One region of the Pseudomonas sp. WC2 genome, then DNA from elsewhere that is predicted to be linked to it. Evidence: predicted binding sites of a transcription regulator. Region 1 holds the regulator's gene; each other region holds the start of a gene.
The links. Region 1 encodes FliA, which starts transcription of late flagellar genes. Its sites were predicted from a motif close to CTAAAGTTTNNNNNNNNNNNGCCGNTAA; they were not measured.
Positions count from the first base shown of each region.

Region 2: a site for FliA is predicted at 4,016-4,043, ahead of flgM (flagellar biosynthesis anti-sigma factor FlgM). Genes of this name have one in related genera too.
Region 3: a site for FliA is predicted at 3,168-3,195, ahead of ACQ4OE_RS04065 (methyl-accepting chemotaxis protein). Genes of this name have one in related genera too.

Region 1 is NZ_JBOBDR010000011.1:96,616-103,654, reverse strand. Features, by position in the region: gene ACQ4OE_RS15320 (chemotaxis protein CheA) at 1-1,415, opposite strand, end outside; gene ACQ4OE_RS15315 (protein phosphatase CheZ) at 1,470-2,258, opposite strand; gene ACQ4OE_RS15310 (chemotaxis response regulator CheY) at 2,277-2,648, opposite strand; gene fliA (RNA polymerase sigma factor FliA) at 2,815-3,555, opposite strand; gene fleN (flagellar synthesis regulator FleN) at 3,552-4,382, opposite strand; gene flhF (flagellar biosynthesis protein FlhF) at 4,499-5,839, opposite strand; gene flhA (flagellar biosynthesis protein FlhA) at 5,851-7,039, opposite strand, start outside.
Region 2 is NZ_JBOBDR010000033.1:9,352-16,390, reverse strand. Features, by position in the region: gene ACQ4OE_RS26465 (glutamine synthetase family protein) at 1-774, shown strand, start outside; gene ACQ4OE_RS26460 (MFS transporter) at 844-2,229, shown strand; gene ACQ4OE_RS26455 (flagellar brake protein) at 2,303-3,049, opposite strand; gene ACQ4OE_RS26450 (flagellar protein FlgN) at 3,138-3,605, opposite strand; gene flgM (flagellar biosynthesis anti-sigma factor FlgM) at 3,654-3,980, opposite strand; gene flgA (flagellar basal body P-ring formation chaperone FlgA) at 4,141-4,902, opposite strand; gene ACQ4OE_RS26435 (chemotaxis protein CheV) at 4,985-5,917, shown strand; gene cheR (protein-glutamate O-methyltransferase CheR) at 5,964-6,791, shown strand.
Region 3 is NZ_JBOBDR010000003.1:25,865-32,903, reverse strand. Features, by position in the region: gene ACQ4OE_RS04075 (YqaA family protein) at 1-362, opposite strand, end outside; gene ACQ4OE_RS04070 (DUF411 domain-containing protein) at 362-808, opposite strand; gene ACQ4OE_RS04065 (methyl-accepting chemotaxis protein) at 1,107-3,098, opposite strand; gene ACQ4OE_RS04060 (hypothetical protein) at 3,482-4,009, shown strand; gene ACQ4OE_RS04055 (GNAT family N-acetyltransferase) at 4,055-4,993, opposite strand; gene ACQ4OE_RS04050 (AMP-binding protein) at 4,981-6,282, opposite strand; gene ACQ4OE_RS04045 (acyl-CoA reductase) at 6,310-7,039, opposite strand, start outside.

The DNA.
Region 1 (7,039 bases):
ACAAGGTTTTTGTCGAGGTCGGTTTCTTCACCCACCAGTTCCAGGTTGATCTCTTTCTTCAGCTGACGCGCGAGGTCGCGAACCAGACGCGGGAAGCGCCCGAAGACCTTCTTGATCGGCTGCATCCGGGTCTTCATCACCGCGGTCTGCAAGTCAGCCGTGACCACGTCGAGGTTCGACACGGCCTTGGACATGGCTTCGTCGCCGCTGTTGAGGCCCAGGCGCACCAGACGGTTACGCACCAGCACCAACTCGCCGACCATGTTCATGATTTCGTCGAGACGTGCGGTATCGACGCGCACGGTGGTCTCGGCTTCGCTCGCCGGTTTTTCCGGTGGCGGTGCAGCGGCAGCACGGGCCGGAGCCGGTGCAGCAGCGGCAGCCGGTTTTGGCGCTTCGGCTTTCGGTTCAGGCTTGGCAGCAGGCTTCGGCGCGGCGACGGCAGCCGGCGCCTTGGCGGCTGGCGTGGCAACTGTCGAAGCAGTGCCCGCCGTCGCGGTGCCGACTTCGCTGAACTTGCCTTTGCCGTGCAATTCGTCGAGCAGCGATTCGAATTCGTGATCGCTGATCAGATCGCTGCCGGCCGCGGCGGCCACGGGAGCAGCAGGCGCTGGTGCCGAGGCAATCGCTGACTCCAGCGCATCGACGGCAAAGTTGCCCTTGCCATGCAACTGATCGAGCAGGGCTTCGAATTCGTCGTCGGTGATGTCGGTGCTGTCGCCCTTGGCCGGTGCCGCAGGAGCTGCCGCAACTGGCGCAACCGCGTCCACCGCGAACTGGCCTTTGCCGTGCAGTTGATCGAGCAGCGACTCGAACTCGGCATCGGTGATTTCATCGCTCGCGGCTTCAGCGGCCGTTTGCGCAGGTGCAGCAGCGGCCGGGGCTTCGGCTTCAGCCTTGACGGCGTTCAGCGAGTCCAGCAGCTGTTCAAATTCGTTATCGGTGATGTCGCCCGACGCGTCGCCTTCGACGACCAGTTCTTCGATCATCTCCGCCACTGGCGAAGCCGGGGCTTCATCCGCCGATTGCGGTTCGGCCAGGCGCGCCAGAGCGGCCAGCAGTTCCGGCGTAGCGGCGGTGATCGGTGCGCGTTCACGGACTTCGCTGAACATGCTGTTCACCGCGTCCAGTGCTTCAAGCACCACGTCCATCAGTTCTGCATCAACGCGACGCTCACCCTTACGGAGGATGTCGAACACGTTTTCGGCGATGTGACAGCACTCCACCAGCTCATTGAGCTGAAGGAAGCCGGCGCCCCCTTTTACAGTGTGGAAACCGCGAAAAATTGCGTTGAGCAAATCTGCGTCATCCGGACGGCTTTCCAGCTCGACCAGTTGTTCGGACAGTTGCTCAAGAATCTCGCCGGCCTCAACCAGGAAATCCTGAAGGATCTCTTCATCGGCGCCGAAGCTCATTAATGGGGTGCTCCTACAGGTCTAAAAACCCAAAAAACCTACAATTCCAAAACTCTAGAATCCAAGGCTGGATAACAAATCGTCCACATCGTCCTGACCGGACACAACGTCTTCTCGTTTATCGGCATGAATCTGCGGACCTTCACCCTGCGAGAGATGTTTTTGTGGATCTTTTTCTGCAAGCATCGCGGCGCGGTCATGTTCGATGCCCGCAAAGCGGTCGACCTGACTGGCCATGAGCACGAGTTTGAGCAAATTGCTTTCGACTTCGGTGACCAGTTGGGTCACACGCTTGATCACCTGACCGGTGAGGTCCTGGTAATCCTGAGCCAGCAGGATGTCGTTGAGGTGGCTCGACACTTCACGGTTGCCCGTGCTGCTGCGTGACAGAAAACCGTCGACCCGGCGCGCCAGTTCGCGGAACTCTTCAGCCCCGACTTCACGACGCATGAAACGCCCCCAATCGGTACTCAAGGCCTGGGCTTCTTCAGCCAGACCATTGACCACCGGCGTGGCGCTTTCCACCAGATCCATGGTGCGGTTGGCCGCGGCTTCCGTCAGCTTGACCACATAGCCCAAGCGTTCGGTGGCGTCGGTGATTTGCGACACTTCCTCGGCCTGCGGCATGTGCGGATCGATCTGGAAATTGACGATCGCACTGTGCAGTTCGCGTGTGAGCTTGCCCACTTCCTGATACAGGCCGCGGTCACGGGTCTGATTGAGCTCATGGATCAGTTGCACAGCGTCGCCGAACCTGCCTTTTTCAAGGCTCTCGACCAGTTCGACCGCGTGTTTTTTCAGGGTCGACTCGAAATCGCCCTGTGAAGATTCTTTATGCTCCATAGCTCCCCCGCGCGTTCATCAGCCGATGCGTTCGAAAATCTTCTCGATTTTGTCTTTCAGCGCCTGAGCCGTGAAAGGTTTGACGACGTAGCCGTTTACACCGGCCTGAGCGGCTTCGATGATCTGCTCGCGCTTGGCTTCTGCAGTCACCATCAGTACCGGCAGGTGCTTGAGCTTTTCATCGGCACGCACGTGACGCAGCAGGTCGATACCGGTCATGCCCGGCATGTTCCAGTCCGTTACCAGAAAGTCGATGCTTCCGCTGTTGAGCACTGGAATGGCAGTGGTGCCATCGTCAGCCTCGACGGTGTTGGTGAACCCAAGATCACGCAGCAGGTTCTTGATGATCCGCCGCATCGTTGAGAAGTCATCAACGATGAGGATTTTCATGTCTTTGTTCAATTCGACCTCCAAGCAGTCTTAAACGCGCCCAGCACCTGGACGCGCCACTTCAATCAATCGGCGCAGCACTCGAAGACTGTCTGGAGCACAACAGAGCAAGACCGGTGCCGTTCATCACCGCACCAGCCTCGTTCGCAGTGTCCCCACACTGCCTTCAGCGCGCTCGCCACTCCCCCAAACGCCCCCGCAAACGGGCCGCGCACTGGCTGTGTAACTGGCTGACCCGCGATTCACTGACGCCAAGGACTTCACCGATTTCCTTGAGGTTCAGCTCTTCGTCGTAGTACAGCGCCAACACCAGTCGCTCACGCTCCGGCAAATTGGCAATCGCGTCCGCCAGCGCCGCCTGGAAGCGTTCATCTTCCAGATCGCGTGACGGCTCAAGATGAGCACTCGCGCCATCCTCGTGCAGCCCTTCGTGTTCGCCGTCCTGCAGCAGGTCGTCGAAACTGAAGAGGCGGCTGCCCAAGGTGTCATTCAAAATCCCGTAGTAATCGTCGAGACTCAATTGGAGTTCGGCTGCAACCTCGTGATCTTTAGCGTCACGGCCGGTTTTAGCTTCAATTGAGCGAATTGCGTCACTGACCATACGGGTATTGCGGTGAACCGAGCGTGGCGCCCAGTCCCCTTTGCGCACTTCGTCGAGCATCGCGCCGCGGATTCGAATGCCCGCGTACGTTTCGAAACTGGCGCCTTTGCTGGCGTCATATTTGGTCGAGACTTCGAGCAGGCCGATCATCCCGGCCTGGATCAAATCTTCAACCTGCACACTCGCCGGCAATCGCGCCAGCAAGTGATAGGCAATGCGTTTGACCAGCGGCGCGTAACGCTCGATCAGCTCGTACTGAGCGTCACGTGCCGACTTTTTGTAGTAATTCATACCGCTAGCGGTCATAGCACGGGCCCTGCCGTTTGCTGCACGAGACGCTCGACGAAAAACTCGAGATGGCCGCGCGGGTTGGCGGGCAGCGGCCAGGTGTCGACCTTCTGTGCAATGGCCTTGAATGCCAGCGCGCACTTGGAGCGCGGGAAGGCTTCGTAGACGGCACGCTGCTTCTGCACCGCTTTACGCACGCTTTCGTCGTAAGGCACGGCGCCGACATATTGTAGGGCGACGTCGAGGAAGCGGTCCGTGACCTTGGTCAACTTGGCGAACAGGTTGCGCCCTTCCTGCGGGCTCTGCGCCATGTTGGCGAGAACGCGGAAGCGGTTCATGCCGTAATCGCGGTTGAGCAGTTTGATCAGCGCGTAAGCGTCAGTGATCGAGGTCGGCTCATCGCAGACCACCAGCAACACTTCCTGGGCTGCGCGTACGAAACTGACTACCGAGTCACCAATACCCGCAGCGGTGTCAATCACCAGTACGTCGAGATTGTCGCCGATGTCGCTGAACGCCTGAATCAGACCGGCGTGTTGGGCCGGGCTCAGGTGGACCATGCTCTGAGTGCCGGACGCGGCCGGCACGATGCGAATGCCACCGGGGCCTTGCAACAGCACGTCGCGCAATTCGCAACGGCCTTCGATGACGTCGGCCAAAGTGCGTTTCGGGGTCAGACCCAACAATACGTCGACGTTCGCCAGTCCCAGATCGGCGTCCAGCAGCATGACCCGACGGCCAAGCTCTGCCAGAGCCAGAGACAAGTTCACTGACACGTTAGTCTTGCCGACGCCACCTTTGCCGCCGGTCACCGCGATCACCTGTACGGGATGCATGCTGCCCATGTTATTTCTTTACCTTGTCTTGCATAGACGGAGGCCACATTACTGGCTGCGCGTTCACAACCGGAACAATGCATGGCAGACCATCGATGTAGGTACAAAAACTGTTCATGAATACCTCAGCCTACCTGCTTGGTCGGGCTGTGGTAGATATCAGCGAACATGTCAGCCATGGCTTCTTCGCTGGGTTCTTCCTGCATTTGCACGCTGACGGCGCGGCTGACCAGTTGATGACGACGCGGCAGATGCAAATCATCCGGAATCCGTGGGCCATCGGTCAGGTACGCGACCGGCAATTCATGACTGATCGCCAGGCTTAACACTTCGCCAAGGCTGGCCGTTTCATCCAGTTTAGTCAGGATGCAGCCGGCTAGCCCGCAACGCTTGTAACTGTGATAAGCGGCGGTTAGAACCTGTTTCTGGCTGGTGGTTGCCAAGACCAGATAATTTTTTGAACGGATGCCACGCCCGGCCAGGCTTTCGAGCTGCATGCGCAGGGCCGGATCGCTGGCTTGCAGGCCGGCAGTATCGATCAAAACCACGCGTTTGCGCAGCAATGGATCCAGTGCCTGCACCAGCGATTGACCAGGATCGACGTGAGTCACCGGCACATTGAGGATGCGACCGAGGGTCTTCAGTTGTTCCTGAGCGCCGATGCGAAAACTGTCCATGCTCACCAGCGCGACATTCTGCGCGCCGTACTTGAGCACATAACGTGCGGCCAGCTTGGCCAGTGTGGTGGTCTTGCCCATGCCGGCAGGGCCGACCATGGCGATCACACCGCCCTCTTCCAGCGGCTCGACTTCCGGTACGGCAATCATCCGCGCCAGATGCGCGAGCAGCATGCGCCAGGCCTGACGCGGCTCTTCGATATCGCTGATCATCGACAGCAGATCGCGCGACAACGGGCCGGACAGACCGATGCGCTGCAGACGGCGATACAGGTTGGCCTGAGCCGGACGACTGCCTTGCAACTGATTCCAGGCCAAGGTGCCGAGCTGCACTTCCATCAGCTCGCGCAGGCTGTTCAATTCAAAACGCATCGAGTCCAGTGCACGCGGATCAACGCCGCCGGAGGACTGCGCAGGCGCCGGGGCCGGACGCGCCGGCGCGGCGTAAGTCGGCTCGGTCAGCGGTTCAGCGGCGGTCAGCGGCAGGCCAGCGGTCAACGGCAGCCCGGCAAAGATCTGACGATTGCTGTTGCCATCGGCTTCGCCACGCAGGCTCAACTCGGCCTGGGCGGTGACGATGCGCGACTGAGTCTTGCGCAGCTCGTCCTCAAGTTCCATGTTCGGAACCCGTGGCGCCAGCGCCGACAATTTGTAATCCAGTGCCGCCGTCAACTCGACACCGCCGGCAATGCGGCGGTTGCCAATGATGGCGGCATCAGCGCCCAGCTCATCACGAACCAGCTTCATGGCCTGACGCATATCGGCGGCAAAGAAACGCTTAACTTGCATAAACCACTACCTCAGCCGTTGGGCCCTACTGTCGCAACGATGGTCACTTGCTTGTTGTCCGGTATTTCCTGGTAGGCCAGCACATGCAATCCAGGGACTGCGAGGCGGCCAAAACGCGAGAGCATCGCGCGGATCGGGCCGGCGACCAAAAGGATCACCGGCTGACCTTGCATTTCCTGACGCTGCGCCGCTTCGATGAGCGAACGCTGCAGCTTCTCGGCCATGCTTGGCTCCAGCAGAACGCCCTCTTCCGAGCCTTGTCCTGCCTTCTGCAGACTATTGAGCAATATTTGTTCCAACCTTGGTTCCAAGGTGATCACAGGCAGCTCGGACTCAGTGCCTACAATGCTTTGGACGATGGCGCGGGATACGCCGACGCGCACTGCCGCCACCAGCGCGGCGGTATCTTGACTCTTCGCGGCGTTGTTGGCGATGGCTTCGGCGATGCTGCGGATGTCGCGCACCGGCACATGTTCGGCGAGCAACGCTTGCAGCACTTTGAGCAACTGCGACAACGTGACCACGCCCGGCACCAGCTCTTCTGCCAGTTTCGGCGAGCTTTTGGCCAGCAATTGCATGAGTTGTTGCACTTCCTCGTGGCCGATAAGCTCGCTGGAGTGCTTGTACAGAATCTGGTTCAAGTGCGTTGCCACCACGGTGCTGGCGTCGACCACGGTGTAACCGAGGGATTGCGCCTGGGCACGCTGACTGATTTCGATCCACACCGCTTCCAGCCCGAAAGCCGGATCTTTGGCGTTGATACCGTTGAGCGTGCCGTACACCTGGCCCGGGTTGATCGCCAGTTCGCGATCCGGGTAGATCTCGGCTTCGGCGAGAATCACGCCCATCAGGGTCAGGCGATAGGCGCTTGGCGCCAGATCGAGGTTGTCGCGGATGTGTACGGTCGGCATCAGGAAGCCCAGATCCTGCGAGAGCTTCTTGCGCACGCCCTTGATCCGCGCCAGCAATTGCCCGCCCTGATTACGATCCACCAGCGGGATCAGGCGATAGCCGACTTCCAGACCGATCATGTCGATTGGCGTCACGTCATCCCAGCCCAGCTCCTTGGTTTCCATGGCGCGGGCCGGCGACGGCAGCAGTTCCTGCTGGCGTTTGACCTCTTCCAGCGCGACCACTTTGGCCACGTTCTGCTTCTTCCAGAACAAGTAGGCGCCACCGGCAGCCAGCGCGGCCATGCTC
Region 2 (7,039 bases), on a different contig from region 1:
GGCCTGCCGCGCGACACCTTCATGCACGAAATGGGTGTCAGCCAGTTTGAAATCAATCTGCTGCACGGTGACCCACTGCTGCTGGCCGATCAGACGTTCCTGTTCAAACACCTGCTCAAGGAAGTCGCGCTCAAGCACGGCCTGACCGTGGTGTGCATGGCCAAGCCGTTGGCGCACACGCCGGGCAGTTCGATGCACATTCACCAGAGCATCGTCGACAGCAACACGGGCAAGAACGTGTTCAGCGACGAAAACGGTCAACCGACAGCAATGTTCCGCCACTTCATCGGTGGCCAGCAGGCTGGCATGGCGGAATTCACCGCACTGTTTGCGCCCAACGTGAACTCCTATCAACGCCTGTGCCATCCCTACGCTTCGCCGAATAACGCCTGTTGGTCCCATGACAATCGCGCCGCCGGCTTGCGTATTCCCGCCAGTTCGCCGGTGGCGCGCCGGGTCGAAAACCGTTTGCCCGGCGCCGATGCCAACCCGTATCTGGCGATCGCCGCCAGTCTGGCCGCGGGTTTGCATGGCATCGAGCATGAGCTGGAGCCGGCTGAGGCAATTCAGGGCGAGTTCGAGGTGCCGGACAACCTCTCGCTGCCGTGTACCTTGCACGCCGCGCTTGAACGTCTGAAACGTAGCCAATTGGCGAGGGAACTGTTCGGACAGGAGTTCATCGAAGGCTACATCGCTTCGAAGACCATGGAATTGACCAGCTTCTTTGATGAAATCACTCCCTGGGAACGGCGTGTTCTAGCAGCCCAGGCCTGACGCACCGTCGCCACCGGGCTATCGTTTTGGTAGCCCGGTCTTTACTGCAAGGAGCCGCTCGGAACGCCGATGCGCCAAATCTGGAAATCCTTTCGAGCGCTGTATTTCGCCTCGCTGATGATGTTGATCGGCTCGGGCCTTCTATCGACTTATCTGGCCTTGCGCTTGGCCGCTGACAACGTCGACGGCTTGTGGGTCGGTGCGTTGATGGCGGCCAACTATTTTGGTCTGGTGCTGGGCGGCAAGATCGGCCACCGCTTGATCGCCCGGGTCGGGCATATCCGTGCGTACTCGGCATGTGCGGGGATTGTCGGCGCGGCGGTGCTCGGCCATGGTCTGGTGGACTGGCTGCCGGCGTGGCTGGTGCTGCGGACCATCGTCGGTCTGGGCATGATGTGCCAATACATGGTGATCGAGAGCTGGCTCAATGAGCAGGCGGATGCCAATCAGCGCGGTCTGGTGTTCAGCGGCTACATGATCGCTTCGTATCTCGGGCTTGTGCTGGGTCAGCTGATCCTCGTGATGCACCCGGGTCTGGGTCTGGAACTGCTGATGCTGGTCGCCTTGTGCTTCGCCTTGTGTCTGGTGCCGGTGACGCTGACCCGGCGCATTCACCCGGCACCGTTGCACCCGGCGCCGATGGAGCCACGTTTCTTTATCAAGCGCGTGCCGCAGTCATTGAGTACGGTGCTCGGGGCCGGACTGATCATCGGTTCGTTCTACGGTCTGGCGCCGTTGTATGCCTCGCAACAGGGGCTGTCGACCGAGCAGGTCGGTCTGTTCATGGGTAGCTGCATCTTCGCCGGGCTGTTGGTGCAGTGGCCATTGGGCTGGTTGTCCGACCGTTATGATCGGGCGCTGTTGATTCGTTGCTTTGCCGGGTTCCTGGCGGTGGCGGCATTGCCGTTGGCGGTGCTGCCGCAGGTGCCGCTGGAAGTGCTCTTCGGCGTTGGCTTCCTGTGTTCGCTGGTGCAGTTCTGCCTATATCCATTGGCGGTGGCGTTCTCCAACGACCATGTCGAGGGTGATCGGCGAGTATCGCTGACGGCGATGCTGCTGGTGACGTATGGGGTCGGCGCGAGCATCGGGCCGTTGCTGGCGGGTGTGTTGATGAAGTTGTTTGGCAGCCAGAGTCTGTACGCGTTCTTCAGCTTCTTCGCGTTGGTGCTGGTGTGGCGCATCCGCCCGAAAGCCGTAACCAATCTGCATCAGGTCGACGACGCGCCGCTGCACCACGTGGCGATGCCAGACAGCATGTCCAGTTCGCCGCTGGTGGCTGCCCTTGATCCTCGGGTCGACGAGCAGGTGGTGCAGGAGCAAATGGTGCAGGATCCGGTGCAGTCGCCAGTGAGCCCCGAGCCTGAGCCCGAAACGCCGCCAGAACCTGCGGTCGAAGCCGAACCGGATGCTGATGACGACAAGCCGGCGCCGGATCTCAGTGGCGGCAGACCGTGATCTGACGAAAAAACGCCGCGCATAAAAAAGGGCAGTCCCGTCAAGGACTGCCCTTTTTATTGCTCGCCGCGAATCACATGTCGTCTTTATCGAAACGGCGTGCTTCACGCTGCAATTGATAAACGAAACGTTCAACGTTGCGCGCCGCCTGACCACTGATGTTGTGGAAACGCAGGCCAGCGAAAGTGATGTTGAGTTTTTCTTCGAAGTGCAGGTAGCGCAGTTCGACGGCGGTCGGTTGATTACCGAACAGCGGCGGGGCGATCAAGCGATCGTAGACTTGGCCCAGTTGCAGGCGGTCAGTGATGTCACCTTCGAAACGCAACTTGCAGCCGGTCGCAGAGATGTCCAGCAGTTTGCCGTTGATCGGGGCTTTGAGCTTCTCGCCACCCAGTTCTACGCTGACCAGGTCGGTGAGTTTCAACGCGGCGCGGAACGCATTGCGACGCTGGTGGTAAACCACTTCGGTCGGCAGATCGCCAGTGTAGAAGCGGTCGCCTTCGGATTCTTCAATGTTCAGCGTGCCGTTGCATTCCCAGGCGATACGGACGCCGTCGTGAAACCCTTCAACTCTGAACGGCTCGCCGGCCAGCAGGAAACGTTCGCCATCGCGTGGGATCATTTCGTCGAGAGCGATCGTGGCGCTGTCGCGGTCAACTTTGATCAGATAGCTCTGAAAACGCTGGGTGCGTTCGTGAAACGTGATGATCAGCGGATCGTGGCTGTCTTGCAGCTGGCGCAGGTTGCTGGAGATTTCCAGTGGCGTGGTGAGCACCTTAGGGGGCTGCGGAGCATCATCCGCGCTGAGGGCGTTGGACACGGTTTATCAATCTCCAGACAAAATATGACGACTAGCCAGCATTTTGCCAGCATGTTCCGCGGGTTGATAGAGCTGGCGCATCAACGACTCATGCCTGGCTGAGCGGACGCGGTACGGCGGGTTTGGCAAATGTACCGCTGGCGTTATAAAGCGCTGGCGCTTCACCACCGGTGAGGATCTTCAGCTGATTGGCCGTGGCGGCCTGCTGGATCTGGATCGACTGGCCATTCTTGAGGTTGGCGGCCTGGCATTGAGCGATCAGATCGGTCAATGCGTCGCCTTGTGTCAGCAACTGCTCGCCAATGCTCGATTGGCCGGCCAACTGCGCGAGACCGCTGCGATCAGTCGGCAAGTTGAGGCTGGCGAGGATTTCGCTGCGCTTGCGGCCATGCTGTTCGAGCAGAATGATCAATGCCTGTTTGTGCGCCAGAATTTCTTCCAGCAAGGGCATGTCGCGACCGTGCAACGCGAGGGATTCGGTTTGCAGCAACTCCAGCAATTGTTGAGCTGGAGCAAAGTCGTCGTTGATCAGTTGCAATAAATTAGTATCGTGCATGGCTGGCCTTGGGTTTTAAGCGTCCAAAAGCCTGGCGCCGGCAAAAGCCTAGCGCTGGGCTTCGAAGTTGAGCAGTTTGCTGGCTACACGGTTGCTGTCGACTTTATAGCTGCCATCGGCAATCGCGGCTTTCAACTCGGCCACACGGGCTTTGTCGACAGCAGGCTGATCGCGCAGCTTGTCAGTGACCTTCTGCAACTGTTGAGCCTCATTGCTGAGGTGTACCGATTCCCCGCTTTTTGCGGTACTGGCCTGTTCGGCCGGGGTATTCAGCGGCGCGGAAGTACCGGTTTCAGCGGTCTCCTTGGCGTTGCTGGTACGTGTACTGCCCGTAAGTGACGAGGAGCTGTTCAAACGGCTGAAATCGATGACCATGATAAAAACCTCTGGGAATTTGGACGCTTGCCATGTTTTCGGCCATCCCCTGGAAAACTTTAGGCCCATTTAACAATGAGCTTGCATGCGCCGACGCGTGTCCTGCTGCGGCACAGTTTAGGGAAGCGACGGGGTCCGCGCCAGTTTTCTCATAAGGCTTTTACATCGCGACTTCCACCTGTCCCGGCGCGATGACTTGCGCCTTGATGACGCGCTGGGAATTAAGGTTTTTCACCCGGATCTGTTCTTTCAAACCGCCATTGGCCAGCGCTTCGCCGGGCATGCGCACAGCGAGCGTGCCGCTGCGGGCGGTGATGACCACCTGATCACCTTTGCGCACGACTTCTGCCTGTTCCAGATGGACCAAAGTAATGACCTGATCGGCGACCGTTGGTCGGGTTAATTTCTGTCCGATCGCTTCGTCTACCGAGGTCAGAAAGCCTTGATTGATCGTACTCACGTCGCGCTCACGCAAGGTCACGTCCTGCGGCTCGATAATGCCGGCGCGTTTGAGTGGCCGCGTGGTCGTCACAATCTCGCGAAACAGCCGGACTTGAGCGGGCACGAACACCGTCCAGGGGGAGCCGCCCTCACACCGAACCTTGACGGTTACCCGGCCCAAAGGACGTGCCGGACTCTCCAGCGAGGCTGTCAATTCCTTGTCGCACATAGGCATGCGCATACGCGGATCGAGCTGCTTGACCTCGATTTCGTAGCGGCCTTCCGTTTGACTGGTGGCCAGATAGTCTTCTACGGTGAACTCAAGAAAGCCCTGAGTGACGCCGATAAGCATGTCAGGCAAGGTAACCGCATCAGCATTGGCAGGGCTGCCAGCTAAAAAGCAGCAAATGGCGGACACTGCGCAAAGCCCTCGGCGAAGAGGGGATGTCAGGTGTCGGAAAAATGTCGTTTGAGCGTTCATACGAGTTAAAAAGCAAGCGCCGTGCCGTTTAGCAATGAATGTGCGTCGCAACAACACTTGGCGTTGGTGTAGGAGTCTGGGCATGGCTGGTGTAATGGATTCGGTGAACCAGCGCACGCAACTGGTAGGGCAGAATCGCCTGGAGCTGTTGTTGTTCCGTCTCGACGGTCAGCAGCTCTACGGAATCAACGTGTTCAAGGTACGGGAAGTGTTGCAGTGCCCGTCACTGACGTTGATGCCCAAGTCCAGTCCTGTCGTGTGCGGGGTGGCAAATATTCGAGGGGCAACCATTCCGATCCTTGATCTGGCAATGGCGACCGGCTCGGGGGCGTTGAAGGACAAGAAGAACCCGTTCGTGATCATCACGGAGTACAACACCAAGACCCAGGGTTTCCTGGTCCGCTCGGTGGAGCGCATCGTCAACATGAACTGGGAAGAGATTCATCCACCGCCCAAGGGCACGGGTCGCGATCATTACCTGACCGCTGTGACTCGGGTGGACAATCAGTTAGTCGAAATCATCGACGTCGAGAAAGTGCTGGCGGAAGTTGCGCCGACACCGGAAGCGATTTCGGTGGGCGTGGTCGATGTCGAGACCCAGACCAAGGCGTTGTCGCTGCGGGTACTGACGGTCGATGACTCATCGGTGGCGCGCAAGCAGGTCACGCGTTGCCTGCAGACGGTCGGCGTTGAAGTGGTCGCGCTGAACGACGGCAAGCAGGCGCTGGATTACCTGCGCAAGCTGGTCGACGAGGGCAAGAAGCCGGAAGAAGAGTTCCTGATGATGATCTCCGACATCGAGATGCCGGAGATGGACGGGTACACCCTGACGGCCGAGATCCGCGCTGACCCGCGCATGCAAAAGCTTCATATCATCCTGCATACTTCGTTGTCCGGGGTATTCAATCAGGCGATGGTCAAGAAAGTCGGTGCCGATGACTTCCTGGCCAAATTCCGTCCTGATGACCTGGCATCCCGGGTAGTCGACCGGATCAAAGCAGCAGATATCAGCTAGGGGCGCTTTGTCCCTGGCGGTCAACACGATTTAAGAGGCGGCATCATTGTCTACGGGTAATTTGGATTTCGAACAGTTCCGGGTCTTCCTGGAAAAAGCCTGTGGCATTTTGCTCGGTGAAAACAAGCAGTACCTGGTCTCGAGCCGTCTCAACAAACTGATGGAGCAGCAAGGCATCAAGTCCCTGGGTGAGCTGGTTCAGCGCATCCAGACCCAGCCGCGCAGCGGTTTGCGCGAGCAGGTGGTCGATGCCATGACGACCAACGAAACCCTGTGGTTTCGTGACACCTATCCGTTTGAAGTCTTGAAGAACAAGGTGCTGCCCGAAGCGATCAAGGCCAGCCCCAACCAGCGTCTGCGGATCTGGTCGGCAGCTTGCTCGTCGGGCCAGGAACCGTACTCGCTGTCGATGTCGATCGACGAGTTCGAGCGCAGCAACCTTGGCCAGTTGAAGATGGGCGTGCAGATCGTTGCCACTGACCTGTCCGGCCTGATGCTGACCAACTGCAAGACCGGCGAGTACGACAGCCTGGCGATCGGTCGCGGTTTGTCGCCGGAACGTCTGCAGCGTTACTTCGACCCGAAAGGGCCAGGTCGCTGGGTGATCAAGGCGCCGATCAAGAACCGCGTGGAGTTCCGCTCGTTCAACCTGCTCGACAGCTACGCAGCGCTGGGCAAATTCGACATCGTGTTCTGCCGCAACGTATTGATCTACTTCTCTGCTGAAGTGAAGAAAGACATCCTTTTGCGTATTCACAGCACGTTGAAGCCGGGTGGTTATCTGTTCCTTGGCGCTTCCGAAGCGCTGAACGGTTTGCCGGATCATTACCAGATGGTCCAGTGCAGCCCGGGGATTATTTACCAGGCGAAATGATTGCAGCGGCAATACAAAAAACGGGAAGCCTTAAGGCCTCCCGTTTTTTTATGCCCCAATTATTTCCCACGAATACCACAGGGTTCAGTGGTGTTCTCTGCGAGGCAGAAGCGGCAGAAAAGCGGCATCCGGCGGAAACCGGTTGCCGCTTTTCTGGCATTGCCGCTTTGCCGACTCCCGGCAAAGCCCCGGTTTATGGGGGGTTGATGCGTTGGCACGGCGCTTGCTAAAGCTCAGTTACGAAAAAC
Region 3 (7,039 bases), on a different contig from region 1:
AGAAAACGCCCGAGCGGTTCGCGCATGACCCCGGCAATCAGCGTCAGCGGATCGCCGATCACGGGCAGCCAACTGAGCAGCAGCGACCAATGCCCATAGCGCTCATAGTGCTTGCGCGCCACGGCCATGTGCCGGGGGCTGACCGGGAACCAGCGCCGATCCTGAAATCGTTCGATCCCGCGCCCCAGCCACCAATTGATCAGCGAACCGAGCACATTGCCCAGCGTCGCCACCGCCAGCAAACCCCACAGCCAATAACGGTCGCTGACGATCAAACCGACCAGTAAGGCCTCGGACTGCAGCGGCAACAAGGTCGCCGCGCCGAAGGCGGCAAAGAACAGCCCGAAATAAGCAGCGCCCATCAATGGGCCGGGTAATCCGCCACGACCACATCACTGCCGTCCTTTTTCAGGCCGATCACTTGGTAGGCATCGCTCATGCCGTCCATTTCCATTCCCGGCGAACCCATCGGCATGCCCGGCGCCGCGACGCCAAGAAGATCGTCGCGCTTGCTCAAGGCCAGCACCTGATCGGCCGGCACGTGGCCCTCGACGAACTTGCCATTGATGATCGCGGTGTGACACGACGCCAGGCGCGGTGGCACGCCGTGTTGTTGCTTGAAGCTGCTCATGTCGCTTTCGACGTGATCCTCGACCTTGAAACCATTGGCTTCGAGGTGGCTGATCCATTTTTTGCAGCAACCGCAATTGGCATCGCGGTGCACTTCGATGGGGATCAGGTCAGCGGCCTGAGCCAGGGAAGAGATGAACAGGGCGCTCAGGGCGACCAGACGCAGGTGGGTTCGCATAACGGGATCTCGACTCGGTTAGCGGTCAGAAAGGAGCGTATTTTGACCGGTTTTTCCTGCCCGGCATCAACGGAGTGTTTCCAGTTGCTACGAGGTGGATTGCCAGGATGATCGTAGATCAAGGCTGACAATTAACTGAGAGGGAGATGACAAAGTTGTCAGGCAGCTATTAACGCTGTGGGAGCGAGCCTGCTGGCGAAAGCAGTCGTTCAGGCACTTAAACAGCGACTGACAGAGTGCTTTCGCAAGCAGGCTCGCTCCCACAGGGGGTATCTGATTTGCAGAACCCCTTTATTGATCAACGGACTTTAAAGCGCCCCATGATTGCACTCACGCGGCTATTGGCTTCCAGCAATTGCCGGGTGTTGAGTTCGCTGGCCTGGCCGCTCTGCACCAGTTCATCGACCATGTGACGGATCTGCACCATGCTGCGGTTGATCTCTTCGGTCACGGCACTTTGCTGCTCGGCGGCCGTAGCGATTTGCGTGCTGAGGCTGTTGATGTGGCTAACCGAGCCGGCCATCTCGTCCAGGCCGGTGTTAACCCGCGCAGTGGCGTCGGCCGCCGATTGGCAGCTCGCCTGGGTGTTTTCCATGGCGCTGACCGAAGAACTCACGCCCTGAGTCAGGCGGGTCAACATTTCGTTGATTTCCGACGTGCTGGCCTGAGTGCGGGCGGCGAGCGCGCGAACTTCGTCTGCCACAACGGCAAAACCTCGACCTTGTTCACCGGCGCGGGCGGCTTCGATGGCCGCGTTGAGGGCAAGCAGGTTGGTCTGCCCGGCAATCGCACCGATGACGCCGAGAATCTCGGTGATCCGCTGCGCGTCCTGTTGCATGTTTTCCACTTTATGAGTGGCGCTGGCGACTTCATCGATCAACGCGACCACGCTGTTGGTGGCTTCACCCACCACCACGCGCGAGCGGTCGGCGTTTTCGTTGGCGCGCTGGGTGAAGGCCGCCGTTTCAGCGGCGTTCTGCGCCACGCTTTCGGCGGTCGAGCTCATTTCAGTGATTGCGGTGACGGTCTGATCGGTTTCCGAGGCATGGCGCAGCAGAATCTGGCTGGTGTGCGCCGAGGTACGTTGCAGGTTGTCGAGGCTCGACGCCATGGCGCCGGTGGCTTGGGTGACTTCGCCGATCATGTTTTGCAGGTAGGCGATGAACGTGTTGACCGAGTGGCCGATGGCGCCCAGTTCGTCTTCGGCACGAATGGTGATGCGCCGGGTCAGGTCGGCGTCGCCGCTGGACAGCAAGTCGATATTGGCTTTCAACGCTTTCATCCGCTGCACCAACTGACGGATCGCGTAGACCTGCAACAACACCAGCAGAATCACCAGCGGAATCTGCAACAGGCTTAGGCTGCTCAGCACATCGTCACGTTGGGCGGTGAGCATTTTGGTCGGCAGGGCGGTGGCGAGAAACCACGGCGTGCCCTCGATCGGGCGCATGAAGAAGGTGCTGGCTTCGCCGTTATTGTCGAATTCGACTCGCTGCGCCTGATCGCGGTTTTGCAGGCCGCTTTTCACCTGGCTGGCAAACGTCGAACTGCCGGCCAGATCACTGATGTTTTTCAACACGATCGGCCCGCTGATGCGCGAACTGTTGCTGATGATCTTGCCATCGGCCTCGACGATCAGCATTTCGGCGTTGAGGTCTTTTTCCTTGCGCGCGACCAGATCATTGAAGAAGCCGAGGGTCACGTCGATGGTCGACACGCCCCACGCCGAGCCGTTTTTCTGGATCGCCATGGCGCAGTTGGTGCGCGGTTCGGCGCTGGCGTCGTCTTTATAGGCTGCAGCCCAGGCGCACTGACCGCGCGGTGTGGCCATGCCGCCCTTGTACCAGCTCTGGTCGTAGTAATTGGGTGCGGCGTCACTGTTCCAGAACGTGTTCACGGCCAGTTTGCCGGAGGCATCGCGGTGCCAGAACGTGCTGAATTTGTTGCGTCCGGCCTCACGCTGGCCCGGCAGCGGCCAGATACCGCCGCCGAACACCTTGAGCTCGCCGTACTGATCGACCAGCCCCGGCAGCACGGTGTCGATGGCTGCGCTGTCCAGCAACGGGATGGTCTGGGTGATGCTGCGTTGCTGGGACTGAACCTTGTTCAGTTCGCCCTGGATCTGCTCGGCGACTTCGGCGATGCGGTTGAGCACGACCTGCTCTTCGGTCTGCCGCAGTTTGGGCGCAACCAACTGGCTGATACCGACGACGGTCAGGACCGACAGGAGCAGGATGAACAGAACCAGAAACAATGTGTAGCGAGCCTGAATGGTGCGGAATGCGGGCATGGAAACCGGTCCTTGAGCAGCGTTTCTTATAAGGGGGGGGCAGGGCAGAACAGTGCGGGTATCACCAGCTTATCGTCGGGTTAAAGAGAAGCTTTAGGTACATACGTCCTAAAAAGGCACGGGCCGACGACAGGCATGTACCGAGGTCGATACATTCAAACTAACCAGCTCGTTCGTTAGAGTGATTGGCCTAACCGGAAGGGTTATGCGAAAGGGCTCTGGCCCAATGGTTGTGGGGAAATGGGGATTTGTATCGTAAATGTACATAATTTGTAAAAAAGCGCAGAAACAGGTTGGAGCCATCAGTTTGCCAACCGATACTCGCGCCCATTCAAGTCGCTCAACAAGGATCTTTTCATGGTCATCTCTCAAGGAGTTTTTTCATGACAATCGGCTATACCGGTGCGTGGGAGAGCAAGGCCGGCGTTCTGGTGCGCAATGCCGGTGCGAAAAAAGAGGTCGGACACAGCGTCAAAGTGCAGCAGATGCTGACCAAGGTCGGTAATGATCCGAATGCAATTAACACCGCGGAAATGGACAAACAGGGCCTGCGCAAGCAAATCAAAGGCTTCAACCCCGCCGATGTATCTGTGAAGCAGTTGGGCAAACTGAGCGTGTTCCTTCGGGAGCGAGGGCTGATTTCCGAGGTCACTTCCTTCACGCTGCTCAATGCCGGGGAGAAATTCGACCGTTTTGGCGTGCAGAAAGACCCCGAAGCCCGCTTCAATGCTCTGGAATATTTCGCGACCCAGCTCGATGCCATTCAGACCAATGGGCTCAATGGCAATGCTTACGGGAAGAATCTGATTCCGGAATTCAAAAAGGCCATTTATGTCCTGCAGAACCTGAAAACCTACGGTGAAGGTAATGCGGCGTTGCCGACGGACAAGGGCGTCAAAGCCAAGGCCTGATGCCACTGAGCGGCCCGTTCCATGTTGGAACGGGCCGCTCTGCATTCACGCGCACGGTGTTGCTGTTTCGGTGAGCCGCGCGGCCTGCTGCTGAGCCCGGTCATGCAGCTGCTGCATATGCGGGCAATGCAACGTCATAACGCGCTGCCGATAGCCTCGGTGAAACAGCGCCAGCCAACCTTCCCCTGCTTCATCCGGGGCAATACCGGTGAACACGAAGCCGATTGTCGACAGACTCTGCAGGGCATCGGCAAAGCCATGGGCAAGCCTGAGCCTGATCGAAACCGTCCATTGCCTGGGTAACCGTTGCAGTTGCTTGAGCAAGCGGTTGTCGAGATTCTTCAAATACACATCATGGCGTCCCATGTGCTCCTCAAGGGTGAGTGATGGGCCGGTCCAGCGAGTGTCCTTGTCCTGTGTCCCGAACACCCTGCCTAAATGCTCCATGAAACACTTGCAGCTCTCGGGCCATTGCAATGCCGGCAGCGGCCGTCGATAGCTGTCGATTACGGTGTAGCCGATGACGATCGATTCAGGCAGCGGTTCGCCGAAAGGCGAAGGGACATAGTCCAGCAGCAGACCGGTGCTGACGAACCCCAGTCGGTCGGCCATGCGCTGGGTGTACGGGTGTTGGGTCACTTGCTTGATCGTCACGCCCCGACAGCTCAATGCCTGCGCATGTATCAGCAATTGCCGCCCTAATTGCGTGGCAATGTTCTGTCCGCGGGTGGCTGGATGAACCACGCTCAATGCCAGTTCGGCGATGTGCGCCCCTTCGTTTCTGAACAATGTCGCATGGCCGAGCATGGCGCTGCCTGTCACGGCGACCAGGGAATGCCAACGCCCGTCGCAATGGTTCTGGTTGATCATCAGCGGCAGATACACATGGGGTTGAACGTAATGATCACCATAAATGGCGCGGAACAGGCGACTGACCGCCGTCGCGTCGCCAGGGCGATAACTTCGCAGTGTCACGTCGTCCATGGGCGTTGCTCCGGACCGGGCGCTTCATAACGGCGTAAATCGCGTAGGCGCTGGCGTTTGCCGGAGCGTGGGTGACGGCTGAGGTCTTCTGCGCGGCAGCCCTCCACGAGCAGCTCAAGTCGACGGTCTGCGCGGAGTTGCGCGATCAGTGGGTAGTGCTGAACCAACGCCGCGTGCACAGCAGCGCTGATTGCACGGGTGTCGGCGTTCGTGGCCTCGCTCAGCCATTTGAGAGTCAGCACGTCGCGGGTGTCAGCCTGGCCGATAAGCAGTTGCCAGTCATCGCCACCCGTGATTCGTCGGACGATCGCGTCGATGTCGTCGGTCATCAGGGTCAGGCTGCCGACCCGCACGCGTGAGCTATTCGCGCTGCGGCCCTGCAAGGCAAATTTGCGCATGGGTACCCCGGCAGGCTCTCGCCAGCAGGCGAGATCTCCAACCGGATAGCGAATCAGCGGCATCAGGCGCCGCGTCAGGTTAGTGACCACTAAACGTCCGGTCACGCCGCAAGCATCGATCACTTCGCCGGTCTGCTCATCGAGGATCTCCAGCACGCTGTGACGTTCGAGCATGCGGTGTTCGCCCAAGGCACAGTCGCGTGCCGTGGCGCCAATAAAACCGGCGTCGACGCTGGCGTAGCCGATGGACGCGAATCGGGCGTTAGGGAAGACCCGGCGCAACAGCGGCAATTGCGTCGCGAAAAGACTTTCTCCGCCGTAGAGCAATGTATCGACACAGTCGAGGATCCGCGAATGGCTATGCAGCCAATCGGCAAAACTCAGTAAATGCGCGGGTACACCCGCCAGCACGTTGATCCGCTGCTGCACGATCGATTCGGCAAGGACTGATGACTCGACATGGCCGGTAAACGGGTACTCGGTCACGCCGGCCGTTTCATGTGCCAACGCGTCGTGGATGAAAATGAAGCTGGCGTACAGGTCGCCGACAAAAAACAGATTGGCGACGCGATCACCCGGCTCGAGTTGCGACGTCAGCTGATTGCCAAAGTCTTTCGCCAGTGTTTGCCATTCCTGGCGGGTGAACACGGACAGCTTGCCGGTGCTGGTGGTGCCGCCGGTTTTGAAAACCAGCGCACTGTCGATCGCCGCCGTCAGCACGGGCCATTGTTCGAGGTTCTGGCTGGTTTGCCAGTATTGCTGCGGATCCACCACAGGCAGTTCGCTGAGTGTGGCAACACCGTACGCAACGTGCTGCAAGTGCGTGGCGTAATACCGGGAATGCTGCCGTACGAAGTGGATCAGATGGTTGAGGGCATGGGATGTGTTCAAAGGTTCTCTCCTGAGAGGCGGGCACGCTCAACGACGCGCGTCGATCAGTTCCGGGATCTTTCCGCTGTGTTTGTTTTTGCTGAATTGCATTGGGTTGCAGCGTTCAACTTCCAGGCAAATCAATCCGTTGCGCAGCAATGTTGCCAACGTCGTGTAGGATTGGAGCCGAGCGTGGGTGTCAGATGGTTCCCTGTCGCAGCGCAACCGCAGGCGTTCCAGACCATCGGGCGCGTGATCGAGGAGCAACTGGAACGGCGCTTCCAGGTGACCGGCCAATTGGCTCAGACAGATGAAATCGGTGCCGATGCGCAGCAGTCGACCGTGCCGCTGCAATAGCTCGAAACGCGGCGAGGTCAGCCCGCAAGCGCAGAGGCCGGTGAGCCAGCGACCGGTGTCGCCGACGGCATAACGTTGCACGCGGTGGCTTTCCCGAGATCTGCAGGTAAACAACAGCCGCCCGATCTCATCGCCGGACACCGCGACGTCTTCATCCAGCGCGACAATCTCCAGTTGTTGAATATCGCTCATCAGGTGAAACACGCCGTCCTCGGTGACTGTGCACGCGTGCCCGAGTGGCCCCGCATCGACACTGCCGTACACCGCCGAACGCAGCGTGCGCACACCACAACGCTGGAGCAAGTCGCGACATGGAGCGCTGATGTGCTCACCGCCAAGAAAGACCTTGTCGATGCCGCCGTAGTCGCGCAGACGTTGCTCTTCGTTGAGGAACAATCGGTGCACCGTGCTCGGCATGCCG